4 regions of the Variovorax sp. dw_954 genome follow, and region 4 is predicted to be linked to each of the others. Evidence: predicted binding sites of a transcription regulator. Region 4 holds the regulator's gene; each other region holds the start of a gene.
What was found. The regulator sigma-54, encoded in region 4, starts transcription at its own class of promoters, with help from an activator protein. The targets are predictions, from matches to a motif close to TGGCANGNAANCTGCTTT.
Positions count from the first base shown of each region.

Region 1: HB681_RS38280 (pilin) is a predicted target of sigma-54. The motif match lies at 2,841-2,858, and genes of this name have one in related genera.
Region 2: glnA (type I glutamate--ammonia ligase) is a predicted target of sigma-54. The motif match lies at 1,167-1,184, and genes of this name have one in related genera.
Region 3: HB681_RS03425 (CmpA/NrtA family ABC transporter substrate-binding protein) is a predicted target of sigma-54. The motif match lies at 1,936-1,953, and genes of this name have one in related genera.

Region 1 is NZ_JAAVVD010000016.1:50,927-55,813, forward strand. Features, by position in the region: gene HB681_RS22995 (sterol desaturase family protein) at 1-454, opposite strand, end outside; gene HB681_RS23000 (isoprenylcysteine carboxylmethyltransferase family protein) at 474-1,121, opposite strand; gene HB681_RS23005 (hypothetical protein) at 1,118-2,266, opposite strand; gene HB681_RS38280 (pilin) at 2,322-2,783, opposite strand; gene HB681_RS23015 (3',5'-cyclic-nucleotide phosphodiesterase) at 3,000-3,806, opposite strand; gene HB681_RS23020 (adenylate/guanylate cyclase domain-containing protein) at 3,833-4,887, opposite strand, start outside.
Region 2 is NZ_JAAVVD010000008.1:165,601-170,487, reverse strand. Features, by position in the region: gene glnA (type I glutamate--ammonia ligase) at 1-1,122, opposite strand, end outside; gene HB681_RS15090 (molybdopterin-binding protein) at 1,268-2,092, opposite strand; gene HB681_RS15085 (EI24 domain-containing protein) at 2,089-2,967, opposite strand; gene HB681_RS15080 (sterol desaturase family protein) at 2,984-3,958, opposite strand; gene HB681_RS15075 (polysaccharide deacetylase family protein) at 3,973-4,773, opposite strand; gene HB681_RS15070 (YncE family protein) at 4,760-4,887, opposite strand, start outside.
Region 3 is NZ_JAAVVD010000002.1:67,454-72,340, reverse strand. Features, by position in the region: gene tsaD (tRNA (adenosine(37)-N6)-threonylcarbamoyltransferase complex transferase subunit TsaD) at 1-497, opposite strand, end outside; gene HB681_RS03430 (nitrate regulatory protein) at 558-1,817, shown strand; gene HB681_RS03425 (CmpA/NrtA family ABC transporter substrate-binding protein) at 2,132-3,376, shown strand; gene ntrB (nitrate ABC transporter permease) at 3,387-4,328, shown strand; gene HB681_RS03415 (ABC transporter ATP-binding protein) at 4,325-4,887, shown strand, end outside.
Region 4 is NZ_JAAVVD010000010.1:49,184-54,070, forward strand. Features, by position in the region: gene HB681_RS16995 (UDP-glucose/GDP-mannose dehydrogenase family protein) at 1-618, opposite strand, end outside; gene HB681_RS17000 (RNA polymerase factor sigma-54) at 993-2,579, opposite strand; gene lptB (LPS export ABC transporter ATP-binding protein) at 2,591-3,433, opposite strand; gene lptA (lipopolysaccharide transport periplasmic protein LptA) at 3,430-4,137, opposite strand; gene HB681_RS17015 (thiol:disulfide interchange protein DsbA/DsbL) at 4,240-4,887, opposite strand.

The sequences.
Region 1 (4,887 bases), on a different contig from region 4:
CTCGGTGCTCAGTGAACCAGGTCATCTGCTCGTCGCTGTGATGGAGCTCGTGCACTGGCCACAACCACACCGTGTGGAGCATTCGATGCAGGAAGTAGTTCACGAAGTCGACAAAGACGAGCGCCGCAATGACCACGAGCCACGCTGGTGCTGCGTCAAATCTTTCGGGTCTAATCAGGAGCGGTCCGTTACGCAAAACAAACTCATACGAGGCCGACGCCAAAACGGCATAGGGGATCGCAAGAACGAGCGCATTGAGCACGTAAATAAGGCAGTTGACACGAAGGCTGCTCGGCGTACATTGGAGATAAATTCCCCGAAAATTCCTGCGCTTACGAATCACCGATACCAGTAATAGGCAAAGCGCCAGCATGAGCAGCGAACGAACCTCCTCCACACCGCGCTCGACTATGGTGGAAAAAATTGCAGACGCATATTCGACTGAATCTTGCACGAGTGGTCCATTCGTCATGTCAAATGACCAAGGGAATCAGGCGATATCTCGTTCTTTTTTTATAGGCAGCATAGGTCGAATCCTTACAGAGAAGATTTTCCTCTTGCCAAATGCGAATCCCTTGAAAAACGTATAAGCCCACATAAAGGGCCAAGTTCGCAAAACTGTAACTGGCGACGAGAAAGCCGATGTGAGAAATTAAATAGCCCAGATAGATGGGATGCCGAACAATGCGATATGCCCCATGAGTAACAATACCACGATTGGCGGGCAATAGACCGAACGACCTGCCAAGGCAAACTTTGGCCCAGATCTGGATCAATATTCCGAACACTTGAAGGGAAGCGCTGAACCAAACGGGCATCAATTGCTGCCCCGAATCCAGAACGACTACAAAAAAGTAGAATGTCGCGACAACTGCGCTCGTACACGCGATGAATCCAAATTTTACTTCTGTAGGGCGCTTTGCAAAGATCACCAATACGACAAGAAGAACCTCTCCAGCCATAAGCAGTACTAGCGTTATAGTAGGCGCCTGGAGTATTCTGGGAATTATTCTTGCCAGAAATACAGAAAATGCCGCAACGACAATTGCCTTCGCACCCCAGTAGGCAAGATTGTCAAGCCAGACTTTTTGTTTTGAGTCTTCCAGAAGGTCACTCTTCATGGCATTGATTTCATGTGCAGATGCTGCTGCAAACGTTTATTCTCTTTCCGCCATACGACACTGTCCATGAAATAGTGGTGAATATTAATAAATATCGTTACACAAGCAATCGCAACGAATGTGCCCCCGGCCTCCCATGGCAGCCCGCCTCCGCCTAAATAGTCGATGATGCCTGGTGCGAACCAAAATACGATCGAAGCATAAAAAATGGTAGCGCCGAAAAAAGATATCAAGCCTAACCGCGTTTTACTTTCGTTTCCGTTTTTATTCTCGTTAATCTTGACACGCCACACTACCGCCATATATTGCAGCGAATGAAAAAACGGAATTACAAGGAGATAAGAGGGAATTGCCCAGGAAAACACTGTCCACAGATATAGTGTCACAGCGTATGCAAAAATCCCGCATACAGGAAGCTGGCCGCAAGTAAGACCCGAGTCTCGCCATTGCTTGAATGTTGAAATAACTTCGACTGAGCACCACAGAGTGGTGGCCCCCGCGGCGAGACAAGCAAGCCCAGTCACCCACCATGGCAAACTCACCTGCAACTGGAAAAACCCCCAGAAGTCGCTTCCGACCGCGCCATTATTTGCGATTGCCCAAGCCGCAGCCCAACACACATATGCATTGCCTAGCAGCGCCCGTCTTACAGAATGTGGCCAATAGCATTTCTTGACGGCCGCATACAACATTGCCATTCCGAATCCTTGCTTGACATAGTGCCAGCCGACCAAAAAACCAGTCAGGTTAATTGCGCCGGCGATGACTACGTTGCTTCCTTTTGCCCAAAAAAAGATAGCAATTGAAAGCAACGCAGCAAGTAGTCCTGGGACAAGGTAGGCCGCAATGCACCACATGCGCTTGTACGTGGTCGGCGCATCCGGCGCGTCAATACCCGCCTTCAAAGAATAGAACAATTGATACGAATGTATGAAATGGGGATGATTAACGATATTCGCAAGCACCCACATAACAAGCGCGAGCGTGGCGTACTGCGAGCTGGTTAAATCCACGATTCTCAGCCCTGCAAATGCGATCGCAGAGCCCCCGCCAAGCAACATCATGTCGGCGATAGGTCCGAAGAGATTTCCATGAGCGCCCGCACCATTCACGGCAGGTTGCGCGTCGAGGGCTGCGAGATGCATACCATATTTCAATTAAAAAAGGGCACTTGGTGCCCTTTTTTTAATGCCTTCGGTGTTAACCGGCGGCAGCAGGAGCGGCCACTGCTGAACGGCATTGCGATGGCACATACTTGTCCTTGTCGCCCAAGCACGTCCACACAATCGTGCCGGCCGCGTTTACAACGGGGGTCAGTGTCAAGGTGACGGTGCCGGCCTTTGCGGTTGTGACAATCGTAACGACGCCGCTGGTGTCGGCACACTTCACACTGGTGACATTTTCTGTGGCGGTCGTATTGTCAGTGAAGCCTTTGCACGCGCCTGCAGCAATAATGCCACCATTATTTGCTACGTTCTCACCCACTGTGGCTTTTAGAGACGAGGCAGCAATCATCGCCTCTGAAACTCGGCCGCGGACGGTGTAATCTTGGTATGCGGGCAATGCAACCGCAGCCAGAATACCGATGATCGCAACAACGATCATCAATTCGATAAGGGTAAAGCCGGCTTGTGCGCGGCGAGCAATGGAACGACGGTTCATCGACAAACTCCAGGTAGGTTGAGAGAGCCCGGGAAATTTCCCCAGAGCGGAGTTTCAACTGCAGCATCTGTGCCAATGGCAGCGTTCGCTTTGCAGAGCAACACGTTCGCGGATTTGTTCACATTCCGCCTACAACACCTGACATAACTTGCCGCTCCCATCGGCCCCCAAGTGACAATTTTTGTCAATTGACCCAAATGCGTCCTTCGGCTCAGCTCACAGCGTCAGCACCGCAGCCGCCTTCAACCACCGGATATCCCGCGCCTCCACCCCCTCCGCCTTCCACCCTTCGGCCAGCGCCCCGATCTGGCTCATGATCTCTTCCGTCTCGGCCGGCTTGGTGTGGGTGATGTAGATCGGGTAGTTCTTCCCGGCGCCGATCTGCGCCAACTCATGCGCCAGCGTCGCAGGCGACAGGTGCAGGCTGCGCCGCGCCAATGCCTGCTCGCGATTGCTGAACGCCGTTTCAATCACCAGCACGCCCACGTCAAGCTCGTTCACGCGACGCCAGAAGGGCTCGTTGCGTTCGGTGTCCCCACTGAAAACCCAATGGCTCGTCCCATTGGCGCAGCGCACCGCGTAGCCGCAGGCAGGCACGGTATGCACGGCCGGCAAGACCTCGATGTGCTTCGGCAGGCTGGTACCCAGTTGCAAGGTCTGCCCGATCGTCACGGGGTGAAAGGTGACGAAGGGCGATTCGGTACTGGGGATGCTGGCGAAGTCGGGCCAGATCACGTTGTTGAATACATGGGCGCGCAGCGCCTCGATGGTCGCGCGCAGCGCATGCACCCGTAGCGGCTTGGTGCGCAGGCTCGCCACGGTGTCGAGCATCAGGGGCAGGGAGGCAATGTGGTCGAGGTGCGAATGCGTCAGCACCACGTCGTCGATGCTCGCCATTTCCTCGAGGGAGAGGTCGCCCACACCGGTACCGGCGTCGACCAGGAGATCGTTGTCGATCAGGAACGAGGTCGTCCGGCAGTCCTTGGCAATGGCGCCTGAGCACCCCAACACTCGCACCTGCATATTGCAGCCGCCTCTTCTCTTGAACGCTACTTGGAATCGAACCGGGTTGCGCCGTCCCACTCCGGGTCAAAGGGCCGCAACTTCATTGAGGCTAAACGTTCCGCATACAACCGGTAAAGGACTTTTTTGGCATCCCCTGCCAACAGCGTGCCCAGCGCTGTCTGCGCTTCGTCGGGCTGCTGCGTTTGGTACGCCGCCAACATCCTGGCCCACAGGCGGAGTTGGCTGGCCTCTTCCGCGCCCAAGTCCGTCGCTCGGCCGACCGGGGCGTAGATGGTGACGGCCTGCTGCCGGCCCTTGACGCGCACGCGGTCCAGTTCCTGCCATGCGTAGGCGGGGGTCGACCGCATCGTGGCTTCGCTGGCCACGACGGTCGCGCCGTAGGTGGCACCGAGGCCTTCGAGGCGCGACGCCAGGTTCACCGCATCGCCGACCACGGTGTAGCTGCGCCGCACCGCGGAACCCATGTCGCCGACGCTCATCACGCCGGTGTTGATGCCGATGCCCACGCTGACTTGCGCCCGGCCGGCCTGGCGATTCTGTTCGCTGAGTTCACGGATCGCAGCGGCCATGTCGACGGCCGCCTGCACCGCCAGCCCCGCATGGTTCGGCGCGTCCACCGGCGCACCCCAGAAGGCCATGACGCAGTCGCCCATGTACTTGTCCACCGTGCCGCCGTACCGGCTGATGACCTGCGTGAGGCGGTTGAAGACAGTGTTGAGGAACTCCTGCAGTTCCTGCGGCGGGAGCTGCTCCGAAAGATTGGTGAATCCGCGCATGTCGCAGAACATCACGGTGAGTTCCTTGCTCTCCGCGCGCATGCTGTATTGCGCCGGGTGCTCGAGCATCTTCTCGACGAGCTGCGGCGGCACGTAGGTGCCGAACAGGTTGGCCAGCCCGCGCCGGCCGCGCTCTTCCACGAAGTAGCCCCAACCCATGTTGACCGCAAAGGCCGTGGCCATCATCAGCAGCGCCGATGCGATCGGCAGGACGAGCCCGGCTGACGCGAAAAGCCATGCGTTCAGCGCCACGACGGCCGCGAATGTGGCCAGGACAAGGCCCACCGCGCGAGACATCCGCA
Region 2 (4,887 bases), on a different contig from region 4:
AAAACCAAGGTACGGGTTCATCAGCGGATCGGGGAAGCGCGCCTCGACGCGGCGTCCCTTCGGGTTGGCCACGAACGGAATGCGGATCGAGGCCGAGCGGTTCTTGGCCGAGTAGGCCAGCTTCACCGGGGCTTCGTAGCCGGGCACGAGGCGCTTGTAGCTGTTGGTGCCGGGGTTCGTGATGGCGTTCAGGGCACGAGCGTGCTTGATGATGCCGCCGATGTAGTGCAGCGCGAATTCGCTGAGGCCGGCGTAGCCGTCGCCCGCGAACAGGTTCTTGCCGTCCTTCCAGACCGACTGGTGCACGTGCATGCCCGAGCCGTTGTCGCCGACGATCGGCTTCGGCATGAAGGTCGCGGTCTTGCCGTAGGCGTGGGCCACGTTGTGGATCACGTACTTCTGCAGCTGGACCCAGTCGGCGCGCTGGATCAGCGTGCTGAACTTGGTGCCCAGTTCCATCTGGCCGGCGTTGGCCACTTCATGGTGATGCACTTCGACCGGGATGCCGAGCGATTCGAGCACCAGGCACATTTCCGAGCGCATGTCCTGGAAGCTGTCGACCGGGGGCACCGGGAAGTAGCCGCCCTTGGTCGCGGGACGGTGGCCGGTGTTGCCGTGCTCGTATTCCTTGTCGGTATTCCACGAAGCTTCTTCGGAATCGATCTTCACGAAGCAGCCCGACATGTCGTTCTTCCAGCGCACGCCGTCGAACACGAAGAATTCCGGTTCCGGACCGAAGAAAGCCGTGTCGCCCAGGCCAGAAGCCTTCATGTAGGCCTCGGCACGCTTGGCCAGCGAACGCGGGTCGCGCTCGTAGGGCTTGCCGTCCGACGGGTCGATCACGTCGCAGGTCAGGATCAGCGTCGTTTCTTCGAAGAAGGGGTCGATATTGGCGGTGTTCGGGTCGGGCATGAGTTGCATGTCCGATGCTTCGATGCCCTTCCAGCCGGCGATCGAGGAGCCGTCGAAGGCGTGGCCGTCGGTGAACTTGCCTTCGTCGAAAGCCGAGACGGGCACGGTCACGTGCTGTTCCTTGCCACGGGTGTCGGTGAAACGGAAATCGACGAACTTGACCTCGTTTTCCTTCACGAGTTTGAGTACGTCGGCGACGGTCTTTGCCATCAAATTCTCCTTGCGATGGGGTGGTTAGAAATTCAGGGGTGGGGAATGCAGTTTCTGTGCCATTGTCAGCGCGTGCGACAGGGGCTTCGAATACGCCGTTTGGCCCTGATGGGAGGCATATTCTCCTCTTTTGGTGCGCACACTTTCAACGCACCATTTCGGGGCCGAGGCGTGCATTAAAACAGTGCAGGCCCTCGATGAGCTGTTGGTACGCCGCGGCCAAGCCCTCGGCATGGCCCTTCACGCCCAGTTCGATATGGCGGCCGTGCTCGGGGTGGTCGACGCTCGGCAGGCTGAACACCTTCACGCCCGGATGCGTGCGCTCGACGGCTTCCATCAGGGGCGTGAGGGTGGCCTCCATCGCACCATAGACGATCACGGATTTCTCCGCGCTGCGCCCTCGTGCGAACAGGTCGGCATAGCGCGCATCGAGGACCGATTCGATCATCGGCCAGGCCATCACCGGAAAGCCGGGCACGAAGTGCACGTCGGCCACGCTGAAGCCCGGAATCTTGTTGTACGGGTTGCGGATGATCGTCGCGCCTTGCGGGAACACGCCCATGTTGAGCCGATGCACGTTATCGGGGCGGTCGGGTTCGTAGGTGATGCCTTGCTCGGCCGCGGTGTCGCGCATTCGCTCGCGGATGAGGGCCTCGGCCTCCGGATGCAAGGCGAGCGGCCGGCCGAGCGCGGCCGCGGCGCACTGGCGCGTGTGATCGTCGGGCGTGGCGCCGATGCCACCGGTGGAAAAGACGATGTCGCCGGACGCGAAGGCGCGCTTGAGCACCGCGGTGATGCGCTGCGGCGTGTCGCCGACGTACTCCGCCCAATCGAGCTGCAGGCCGCGCGCCGTCAGCAGTTCGATGACCTTGGGCATGTGCTTGTCGAGGCGCTTGCCCGAGAGGATTTCGTCGCCGACGACGATCAGGCCAAAGGACCGCGGCCCCGCGCCGCTCGTTTCGCTTTTCATGGTGCTCCCCATTGAGTCTGGATGGCCCTGTCCCCATCGTGCGGCAGGGCCGGGCGGTTGCCGTTGGCATTGGGCACGGTGCGTTGCGCACGCAGTTGCGCCAGGGCGTCGAGGCAGTAGTGCGCGAACCACAGCGCCGAGAACGCGAACACCAGCGTGTAGATCCAGATCGCGATCGGCGCCAGCACGAAGAAGCCGGCGGCAAACAGAAGGCCGGACGCCCAGACGATGCTGGGCGCAGCGCCCAGATAGCCGCACAGCACGCCGATGCCCAGCAACGGCAGGCGGTGGGTGCGCAACAGCGTCGTACGCTCCTCGGCATTGGCATGCTCGGCCAGCGCATCGAAGCTCATCACGCGGTAGGTGAGCCAGCCCCAGATCAGCGGCGGCAGGACCAGCACCAGCGGCGGCACCAGCCACAGCGGCATCGACACCACCAGGGCAATCAGCGCCAGCAGCGTGAGCCCCAACGCCCGGATCACGCTCCAGATGAGCGGAGGCCCCTTCTTGTGTTCCAGCATCGGGAAGCGCCTCGTGGCCACGAGCCGTGTCAGCGCCGGCGCCATGAGGCCCGACACGATCAGCAGCGAGACCAGCACGATGGCCGGCGTTGCCGCCAGCACCACCACCAATTGCGCCAGCATGCCCGAGATGTCACCGGTGAAGAGGCGCCCGATCCAGCCCCAGAAATTCGCCAGCAGCGGCCAGGAATCCAGCGTTGCACGCGTCCAGACGACGGCCGGCTCCCAGAAAAAATAGCCGAGACAGGCCGCCAGCGCCACCATCAACACCAACGGCAAGAACGACAGCAATATCACGCGCGGGCGCAGGCAATAAGCAGCTGCGCGCCAGAAGGAATCGAGAAGAATACGCATCGGCTGCGAGGATACGCTACCGCTCACGACCGACCATGCGCCGCAAGCCCGTCCATTGCTGCGCCCAGAAGCCGCGTCCGTAGTCGCGCACGCGGCCCGATGCATCGGGCTCGACCTGGTCGCGGATGCCGGTGGGGTCATAGCGATGTTCGAAGTCCACGGTGCGAAACAGCATGTCCCACCAGGGCAGCAGCACGCCGAAGTTGTGGCCACCCAGCGTGGTGGGGCCGTTCGACTCGTGGCCGATGCCGATGCTGTGGTGCACTCGGTGAAAACGCGGGCTGATCCAGAGCCGCTCGCCGATCGCGCCGAAGGACAGGCGCAAGTTGGCATGCTGCAGGCTCTCGCTGAGCTGCGTGAAGGCGACGATGGCGATGAACTGCCCCGGCGCCACGCCGATGAGCTGCGCCACCACCACGATGATCGTGTCGTGGATGACGTCGTCGAGCAGATGGTTGCGGTTGTCGCTCCACATCGTCATCTGTCGCTGCGAATGGTGCAGCGAATGCAGGCCCCACCACCAGTTGAAGCGGTGCTGCCCGCGGTGGATGAGGTACTCGACGAAATCGAGCACGACCAGGTAGATCGCGAAGGCGACCCAGGGCACGTCGGTGACGCCCGGCCAGAGGTCGTCCAGGTGGAGCGAGCCCCATCCGTCGGCGCGCAACGGGCCCAGCGCGTCGTCGAACAGCGGTTGCAGCAGGAAGAACATGCCGAGCCGGAACAACCCCAACCGATGGATCAGCGTGTAGAGCACGTCGACGCGAATCGCGCGCCGGTCCGTCACCGCCTCGACCGGTCGCCAGCGCTGCAACGGCCCGATCAGCGCGATCAGGATGGCGATCTGGATGAGCCCGACCAGCACCCACCCGGTCGCGTCGAATGCATCCTCGACGAGGCCGCCCAGCCCCGCGGCGTACACGAGCGGCTGCACTGCCGCTTCGAACAGCCACTGCTGCAGCGCGGCGAATTGGTCAGTGAGCCATTCCATATCAGCCGTCCAACTCAAGAATGCGCAGCGATCCAGGCCTTGTAGTCGGGATGCTGGCGCAGCGTCTGGAAGCAGAAGCCCTTTTCCTTCAGGCCCACGATCAGCGGCTCCAGGTCGGCCGGCGCCCACGGATCCTTGCGCGACCAGATGCCCAGGTGCGCCAGCAGGATGTCGCCCGGGCGGATGCGGTCCAGGGCCTGCGCCAGCAGCTTCTCGTTGCTGTAGGTCTCGCTCGGCAGTTCGTCGCCGAGGAAGCCGGCCGGCGACCAGCCCACATGCTCGTAGCCACAGGCCTTGGCGGCGGCGAGCAGCTTCGGCGACGTCTTGCCGCCCGGCGCGCGGAACAGCGGCAGCGGTTGCTTGCCGGTGACATAGGCCAGCCGATCGGCCGCCTTGGCGATGTTTTCGCAGTACTGCGCCGCCGTCCAGGTGAACTCGCGGCCGGCAAACGCGCCCATCGACGGCCGCACGCGGAAGCGCGGCTCGATGCTCTTGTCGTCGCCGCGCCAGTAGACATGGTCGTAGGTGTGCGAGCCGAACTCGTTGCCCTCGGCGGCACGCGCCTTCCACCAGGCGGCCCAGTGGTTGTCGAGGCTGTCGCCCTCGGTCTGCGTACGCTCGGCGGCGGCGAAGAAGGTCACCCGCACGTTCTGCCGCTTCAGCACCTCGGCAAAGAGCGGCGCCACGCCCATGTGGCCCGTGTCGACCGTCAGATACACCGGCTTATCGCAGGACGTTTGCGCGACTGCGCCGGTGGTGCCTGCAAGGGCCGCAACCAGGAGGACGGCAAGCTGCAGGGACTTAACGCGCGCCATGGTCGAGCGTCCAGACGCCGTGCGGCGAGCGACCCACGTTCACCTGATGCACGACCTTGTGCGACGCCAGGTCCACCACGCTGAGCTTCTTGGCCCAGCGCGAGGTCACCAGCA
Region 3 (4,887 bases), on a different contig from region 4:
GCGGCATCGTCGATGGTCTCGCCGAGGATCTCGTAGTGGCCCACGCCGTCGACGCGCATCAACTGGGTATGGCCGCCCGACACCAGCAACGCGACGAAGGGAAACTCCGGCGGGTCGGCACTCAGGAAAGGCGACAGCAGGTGGCCTTCGAGGTGATGCACGCCGAGCACCGGCTTGCCGAGCGCCGCGCCCAACGCGCATGCCACGCCGGCGCCCACCAGCAGCGCGCCGGCCAGGCCCGGCCCTCGCGTGTAGGCCACCACATCCACGTCGGCCAGTTGGCGCCCGGCCTCCGCGAACACGGTCTGCGCGAGCGGCAGCACACGGCGGATGTGGTCGCGGCTTGCCAGTTCCGGCACCACGCCGCCATAGGCCTGGTGCATGGCGATCTGGCTGTGCAGCGCGTGGGCGCGCAGCAGCGGTGTGGCGCTGCCTTGCGCTTCCACGAGCGCGACGCCGGTTTCGTCGCAAGACGATTCGATTCCGAGTACAAGCATCCGGGGAGTGTAGGAGCCGCACGGCTTGGGGGCACGGATGTTGCTGCATGACCTTCCACGATGAAATCAGGACTGAGCTTTCTTGTCGCAGCCCGGCGCTGCGAAATCGACGAACTGGACCAGCTCGCGCGCACCAGTGAACTGGTCGGGACGATCGGCCGTCTGGTGCATGCGCTGCAGCGCGAGCGCGGGTTGTCGAACGTGCTGCTGGCCTCGCAGGGCAAGCGTTTTGCCGCGCAACGCAGCGTGCAGGTCGGCGAATCCATTCGGCTGGAGCAGGAGGTGCGTGCCGGCTTCGACAGGTTGCATGCGGAAGCACGCCGCCTGGGCAGCGGCACGCGCCTGTTCAGCCGCATCGCCTGGGTGCTGCCGGGGCTGGATGCCCTGCCCGTTCTGCGGCGGCGCATCGGCGCGCTGGAGATCGGCGTGGCCGACGCGGCGGCGGCCTTTGCCAAGCTGATCACCGGACTGCTGGCGGTGGTGTTCGAGGCGGCCGATGGCGCGACCGACCCGGAAATTTCGCGACTGCTCGCCGCCATGTTCAATTTCATGCAGGGCAAGGAATTCGCGGGCCAGGAGCGTGCCTGTGGAGCGGCCGCGTTTGCCGCGGGCCAGGATGACGGCACCCGCCAGCAGCGATGGCTGCAACTCATTGCGGCGCAGGAGCGCTGCTTCCATGTGTTCACCGAGTTTGCCGGGCCTGTGCTGGCGAGGTTGTGGCGCGACAGCCAACCCGCGGAGGAAACCGCCGAGCTGGAACGGCTGCGCCGCGCGGCCATCACGACCGCACCCGGCGAGCCGCTCGACGCCGAACTCAGCACGGTCTGGTTCGATTGCTGCTCGCTTCGCATCGACGCAATGAAGGCGATCGAGGAACGGCTGGCGAGCGACCTGCGCGCGCTGTGCGACCGCAAGATCGCCGAGGCCCGGGCCGAGGCCGATGCCAACGAGGCCTTGCTGGACCAGGTGACCGGCGCGCAGGAGACCGGCGTGCCGACGGCCTTCTTCGACGACATCGCGCCCCAGCCGCCCACGGTCAAGGCCTATGGACACCAGCTCGAGCGCTCGGTGCTGGACATGCTGCAGGAGCAGTCGCAGCGCCTGCAGGCCATGAGCGACGAACTGGAAGCCGTGCGCGCCGGCCTCAACGAGCGCAAGCTGGTGGAGCGGGCCAAGGGCCTGTTGATGGCCCACAAGCGCATGACGGAAGAGGAGGCGCACAAGATGCTGCGCCAGACCGCGATGAACCAGAACCGGCGGCTGGTCGATGTGGCCGAGTCGGTGCTTTCGATGGCCGACTTCCTGCCCTCCGGAAACTAATTGGTGCGCTGCACAAATCGGGTGCCTCCGGGTCGATCTCATTCAAATCGCGCGGAGATGCTTGTTGAGTAACAGTTCATTGCTATCATTTTGATAGCAATAAGCAACTCGGAAGCGCTGGCACGCCGCTTGCAACCACTTCAGCCATAGACCAAAGACGGTCTTCAGGCAGGTGGCATCCAACGAAGGGTGTCGCCCACCAACAGGACAAAGGCGTCCTTGCCCGCATGCACTCGTATTCATTTCGAGCAGCAGATGCGCGGCAAGGACGCCTTTTTTGTTTTTCGTTTGTTGTTTTGACCGGAGTTCGCCCCATGACCGATGCGCTGAAATTCAAATTGAGCCGACGCACCGCACTGAAAGCCGCCGCCGCAGGCGCGGTCGCTATCGCCCCCGCGTTGCGCGCCACCGTCTGGGCGCAAGGCTCCGACAAGCCCGAGAAGCCCGAGGTGAAGATCGGCTTCATACCGCTGACCGATTGCGCCAGCGTGGTGATGGCCTCGGTGCTGGGCCTCGACAAGAAGCACGGCGTGAAGCTCACGCTGAGCAAGGAGGCCAGTTGGGCCGGCGTGCGCGACAAGCTCGTCAACGGCGAGCTCGACATGGCGCACGTGCTCTACGGCCTGGTCTACGGCGTGCACGTCGGCGCTGGCGGCGCGAAGAAGGACATGGCCGTGCTGATGGGCCTGAACCGCAACGGCCAGGCGATCACGCTGTCGAAGGCGCTGGCCGACAAGGGCGCGGTCGACGGCCCGTCGCTGGCCAAACTGATGGCCAAGGAGAAGCGCGAATACACCTTCGCCGGCACCTTCCCCACCAGCACGCACACGATGTGGCTCAACTATTGGCTGTCGGCCTCGGGCATCAGCCCGATCAGCGATGCCAAGGTCATCGTGGTGCCCCCGCCGCAGATGGTGGCCAACATGCGCGTGGGCAACATGGACGGGTTCTGCGTCGGCGAGCCGTGGGGCCAGCGGGCCATCATCGACAAGATCGGCGTGACCGCGATCACCACGCAGGACATCTGGAAGGACCACCCGGAGAAGGTGCTCGGCACGCGCGCCGAGTTCGTCAAGGCCAATCCGAACACCTGCCGCGCCGTGATGATGGCCGTGATGGAGGCCGGCAAGTGGATCGATGCCAACCTGCAGAACAAGACAAAGATGGCCGAGACGGTGGCCGAGAAGTCGTACATCAACACCAGCGCCGACGCGATCAACCAGCGCATCCTGGGCCGCTACGACAACGGCATGGGCAAGACCTGGGACGACCCCAACCACATGAAGTTCTTCGACGACGGCCAGGTCAACTTCCCTTACCTGTCCGACGGCATGTGGTTCCTCACGCAGCACAAGCGCTGGGGCATCCTGAAGGAGCACCCGGACTACCTCGCGGTCGCGAAGCAGATCAACCAGATCGACCTCTACAAGGACGTCGCCAGCGCGATGAAGGTCAGCGTGCCGAAGGACCCGATGCGCACCAGCAAGCTCTTCGACGGCGTGGTGTGGGACGGCAAGGACCCGAAGAAGTACGCCGATTCGTTCAAGGTCCAGGCCTGAGGAGCACGACATGGTCAGCGCTGTTTTTCACTCCCCGCTCGATGCGTCCATTCCTCTCCCTCTCCCGCGTGCGGGAGAGGGTCGGGGTGAGGGTGTACCTCGTGTCCAGGCTGCCCCTCACCCCAGCCCTCTCCTCACGGGGGAGAGGGAGCAACGGCGCAAAGTCCTAGACCTGCGATGGCTCTGGATGCGCGTGTTGCCGCCGCTCGCGGGCTTCGGCCTGCTGCTGCTGATCTGGGAACTGGTGGCACTCCGGAGCACCAATGGCTTTCCCTCGCCGCTGGAGACCTGGAAGCAGGCGCTCGATGTCTTCAGCGATCCGTTCTACAGCAAGGGGCCGAACGACCAAGGCGTCGGCTGGAACGTGCTCTCGTCGCTGCAGCGTGTCGCCTTGGGCTTCGGGCTCGCGGCCGCGGTCGGCATTCCGGCGGGCTTTGCGATCGGGCGCTTCGAGTTCCTGGCGCGCATGTTCAATCCGCTGATCAGCCTGCTGCGGCCCGTGTCGCCGCTGGCCTGGTTGCCGATCGGCCTGCTCGTTTTCAAGGGCGCCAACCCGGCCGCCATCTGGACCATCTTCATCTGCTCGATCTGGCCGATGGTCATCAACACGGCCGTGGGCGTGCAGCGCGTGCCGAGCGACTACATGAACGTGGCCAAGGTGCTCAACCTCAGCGAGTGGAAGATCATCACCAAGATCCTCTTCCCCGCCGTGCTGCCCTACATGCTCACCGGCGTGCGGCTCGCGGTCGGCACCGCATGGCTGGTAATCGTCGCGGCCGAGATGCTGACCGGCGGCGTCGGCATCGGCTTCTGGGTCTGGGACGAGTGGAACAACCTCAACGTCAAGAACATCATCATCGCGATCTTCGTCATCGGTATCGTCGGCCTGTTGCTGGAGTTCGCGCTCATCAAGATCGCCACCGCGTTCACGTTCGAAGAGGTGAAGTCATGAGTGAAGCCACGACCCTGGAGAAGGCAGACAGGAAGTTCATCGACATCAGCGAAGTCGAGCAGACCTTCAAGACGCCCAAGGGCAGCTTCCAGGCGCTGCGCGACATCAACCTCACGGTCGCCAAGGGCGAGTTCGTGGCGCTCATCGGGCACTCGGGCTGCGGCAAGTCGACACTGCTGAACCTGATCGCCGGGTTGACCAAGCCGACGCATGGCGGGCTGCTCTGCGCCAACAAGGAAATCAACGGCCCGGGCCCGGAGCGCGCGGTGGTGTTCCAGAACCATTCGCTGCTGCCTTGGCTGACCTGCTACGAGAACATCTACCTTGGTGTGGAGCGCGTGTTCGGCTCCGCAGAATCGAGGGTGCAATTGAAGGCGCGCACCGATGCGGCGCTGGCACTCGTCGGCCTCACGCCCGCCACCCACAAGCGACCGGGCGAGATCTCGGGCGGCATGAAGCAGCGCGTCGGCATCGCCCGCGCACTGGCCATGGAGCCCAAGGTGCTGCTGATGGATGAGCCCTTCGGCGCACTCGACGCGCTCACCCGCGCACGCCTGCA
Region 4 (4,887 bases):
CATCACGCGCATGCGCTCGTGGTTGCGGTTGAAGGGCGCGTACAGCTTGCGCATGGCGGCGAGCGCGTCTCGGCCATCGTCGTTGTCATCCACGCCCAGCACGATGCGGTCGGGGCGCATGAAATCCTCGACGGCCGCGCCTTCCTTCAGGAACTCAGGGTTGCTGACGACGGCAAAGCGCTGGTCGGCCATGCCGCGCTTCGTAAGTTCGTCGCGGATGGCCGCGCCGACTTTCTCCGCGGTGCCCACGGGCACGGTCGACTTGTCGACAATGACCTTGAAGGCGTTCATGCTGCGCCCGATGCTGCGCGCCGCGGCCAGCACATATTTCAGGTCGGCGCTGCCATCTTCGTCGGGCGGCGTGCCGACCGCGATGAACTGCACGTCGCCATGCGCCACGGCCGCCTCGACGTCGGTCGAGAAGGTCAGGCGTTTGGCGGCCACGTTCGAGTGCACGAGGTCGGCCAGGCCGGCCTCGTAGATGGGGATGCCGCCGCTGTTGAGCGTCTGGATCTTGACCGGGTCGAGGTCGAGGCAGAAAACGTGGTTGCCGAGGTCGGCCAGGCAGACGCCAGTGACGAGCCCGACATAGCCGGTGCCGATGATGGTGATGTTCATGGATGCGAAATCAAATCGACCTGCGGCAATAGGCAGCACGCCGAAGCAAGCGATGGGTTTTCAGGCACTCACCGAACTGGGTCTTGGACCAGTTCGCGGAGTTCCTATGGGCGACTTGAAACAAGTCCGGGCCGCCGGGACAAGATTGCGTGTGGTTGGAGGCGTAGCGCCCATCCGCGCAGTGACTACCGAGTTATAGCGGTCGCTAACAATTATGTCTAAATGTATTGTAGCGGCACAGCGCGTGCCGGCCCGCGCATCCCCTGTGAGCGACATGAAAGCTGCAAACGCAACCAAGCCACAACTTGACGAAAGTTAGCGACTTTTGCGGAGGCCTAAGCGGTTGCAACATTGCACTGCAACGCTGGGACGCACTACAAAGCCTTGCGTAAATTCGCCGGCGCGATCCGCAGTGCTTCGCGGTACTTCGCCACCGTCCGCCGCGCGCACTCGATCCCCTGCTCCTTGAGCATGTCCGAGATCTGGCTGTCCGACAGCGGCTTCTTGATGTTCTCGCTCGTCACGAACTGCTTGATCAGCGCCCGCACCGCCGTGCTGGACGCATTCCCGCCGGTCTCCGTACCCAGCGCCGACCCGAAGAAGTACTTGAGTTCCACCGTGCCGTAGGGCGTCGACATGTACTTCGCGGTCGTCACGCGGCTGATCGTCGACTCGTGCAGCCCGAGTTCGTCGGCAATCTCGCGCAACACCAGTGGCCGCATTGCCAGTTCGCCGTGCACGAAGAAGTTCTTCTGCCGCTCGACGATGGCGTTGCTTACGCGCAGGATCGTGTCGAATCGCTGCTGTATGTTCTTGATGAACCAGCGTGCCTCCTGCAGCCGCTGCGACAGCGCCTGGCTGCCCTCGCCCTTGTGCGCCTTCAGCGCACCGGCGTAGATGTCGTGCACGCGCAGGCGCGGCATGACGTCGGGGTTGAGCATGACGCGGAACCTGAGCGTGGCGCCGCGACCGGTGCGCGTGACGATCACGTCGGGCACGACCACGTTGCGCTCCACGTCGACGAAGCGGCGGCCCGGCTTGGGCTCCAGCCGCGCGATGAGCTGCATCGCCGCGCGCACCAGTTCCTCGTTGCTCTTGGTGAGCGTGGCCAGGCGCTTGAAGTCGCGGCGGGCCAGCAGGTCCATCGGCAATTTGCAGATGGCGATGGCGACCTTGCGCACCTGCTCCTCGTCCTCGGCTTCATCGGCACGCGCCAGCGCGCGCAACTGGATCGCCAGGCATTCGCCCAGGTCGCGCGCACCCACGCCGACCGGCTCCAGGCTCTGCAGCAGGCCCAGCGCCATCTGGAAGCGATGCACCAGTTCGTCGAACTCGTCGTTGTCGTTGCCGGCCAGGCCCGAGGCCAGCGCAGGCAGCGAGTCCTCCAGGTAGCCGTCGTCGTTGAGCGACTCGATCAGGAAACTCAGCGCGGCGCGGTCGGTCTCGTCGAGGCGCAGGCCCAGGGCCTGGCGGTGCAGGAAGGCCTGCAGCGACTCCTGGCTGCGCGCCAGCTCGGTGGCGTCGGCGCGCTCGTCGCCGCCCAGGTTGTTGGCGCGCGCGGGGGCGTCGCCGCCCCATTCGCTGTCGTCGGGCACCATGTCGACAGTGCCGTCGCCGCCCCAGTCGGGCTCGCTGTCGGAGACGCCGTCCGCGGTCGCATCGGCGGTGGCGGAATCCGCCTCGCTCGACGCGGTGGCGGAGGCAGGGCCGTCCGCGCCGTTGGCGATCGGTGGGGTGGCGAAGTCGTCGTCACGCGGCGGCGGCGCGTCGGCGGCTTCGAGGCCGAACTCCTCGCGCACAGCCTCCTCCGCGGTGCGTTCGAGGAACGGGTTGTCGTCGAGCATCTGCTCGACTTCCTGGCTCAGTTCCAGCGTCGACAGTTGCAGCAGCCGGATCGACTGCTGCAATTGGGGCGTCAGTGCCAGGTGCTGCGATACGCGCAGCGACAGGCCTTGCTTCATGCCGAAGGCCCCTACATTCTGAAATGCTCGCCGAGGTACACCCTGCGTACCTCCGCGTTGTCGACGATCTCCGAAGGCGTGCCTTGTGCCAGCACTTGCCCGTCGCTGATGATGAAAGCGTGATCGCAGATGCCCAGCGTCTCCCGCACGTTGTGATCCGTGATGAGCACGCCGATGCCGCGCCCCTTCAGGAAGCTGATGATCCGCTGGATCTCGATCACGGCGATCGGGTCGATCCCCGCGAAGGGCTCGTCCAGCAGGATGAAGCGCGGCTGCGTGGCCAGCGCCCGCGCGATTTCCACGCGCCTGCGCTCGCCGCCCGACAGTGACAGTGCCGGGGAATCGCGCAGATGTTCGACGCGCAGGTCGCTCAGGAGCTCGGTCAGGCGCTCCTCGATGCGCGCCTTGCCGAGCGGCACCCGCTTGCCGTTGGCATTGGTCTCGAATTGCAGCTCCAGCACGGCGCGCACGTTCTGCTCGACCGTGAGCTTGCGGAAGATCGAAGCTTCCTGCGGCAGGTAGCTCAGGCCCATGCGCGCGCGGCGGTGGATCGGCATGTGCGCGATCGGCTCGCCGTCGATGGTGATGTCGCCGGCATCGGCCCGGACCAGCCCGACGATCATGTAGAAGGACGTGGTCTTGCCGGCGCCGTTGGGGCCCAGCAAGCCGACCACTTCGCCCTTCTGCACGCCGAGCGACACGTCCTTGACCACCATGCGGCTGCCGTAGGACTTCTGCAGGCCGCGCGCGTCGAGGCGGCTGCCGTTGCCGGGGACCGCCGTGACGGCGCCCCCACCCGACCCGAGCAAGGGCTCGCCGCCTGTGTCGATCAGGGCGTTGTCGTTGCGCATCACGGGGGCGCTTCCCCACCGAGCGTGGTGGTGGAGCGCAGGCCGGCGCCCGGGGCCGGCGCTGGCGCCGGAGGCGCGGAACCAGCCCGGGGACTGCCCGGCAATGCATTGACCGGCGGGCGCGGCGTGAGCACGGCACGCACGCGCGCGCCCTGCGTGCCGGACGACACGGCGGCGTCCGGCGGCACGGTCGAGCCGTTGACGGTGAAGGTGTCGTTGCTCTGGTCGTAGACGATCAGCGGGCCGCTGCTTTCGTCGTTGACCTTGCTGCCGATCAGGCGGCGCATCACGGCATGGCCGATGAACTTGACGTTGTCGGCGCGGCTGTCGTACTCGATGCGGTCGGACTCGCCTTCGATCCACTCGTCGCCGCCGGGTGCATCGCGCTTCTGCTTGTAGTAGGCCAGCTTGCCGGGCGCGGCGGTGACCACGCCGTACTGGTAGCCCTCCGGGTCCTGCCGCACGTCGATGCGCGCGCCGCGGATGATGATCGTGCCCTTGGTGACGACCACCGTGCCGGTGAACACGCTGGTCTGCTTCAGGTCGTCGTAGCGCATGGCGTCCGACTCGATGTTCATCGGCTTGGCGCGGTCGGCCTTTTCAGCGTGCGCAAGCGGCGCACCCGCCACGGCCGCCACTGCGAGCAGACTCAGGGTTGCCTTGCGTAGGGATGGAAGCTGGGAGTGGTGGATGGGGCGCGTTGTCATAAAGGCACGAAACTTGCTGCGCCCATTGTATGCGGCAGGCTGACGCGGCCTTGACGAAAGGCCCAGTGTCGGAGGTCGATATTTACTGCCAGTTGACTTTTCTCAACCCTTGCGCGCTTCGACGACCAAGTAGTCGGTAATCTGCAACGCACGCTCCATGCTGCGGGCCAGTTCGCCGTCCACGTACCAGCGACCGGCCACGCCGAACGCCGGAACGCCGGTGACCTGGTAGTCGTTCTGCAGTTGCGTGGCGCGCTTGGCCTTGCCGGCGACCGAGAAGGACTTGAACATCTCGCCGAATTTCTTGGCGTCGAGTTCCGGCTGCTTGGCCACCCAGGCCAGGATCGCGTCGTCGCCCATGACCGGCTGGCGTTGGCGGTGGATGGCGTCGAAGATCTTCATCTGCATGTCGTCGACCTTGCCCATCGCCTCCAGCGCGTAGTACATGCGCTGCTTGCTTTCGACGTCGTTGCCGACGAAGGCCACCGGCACGCGCCGGAAAGCGACCTGCGGCGGCAGTTTCTTGACCCAGGCCTCGAGGTCCGGCTCGAAGGCGGCGCAGTGCGGGCAGTTGTACGAAAAGAACTCGACCACCTCGACCTTGCCGGCCGGCGAATCCACCGGCGCGGGCTTGCCGAGCTTGATGTAGTCCTTGCCAGCCGAGAACATGGGCGCCTGCGCATGCGAAGGGCTGGCCAAGGGAAGCAGCCCCAGCGAAGTGGCGGCGAGCGAAAAATCACGACGATTCAT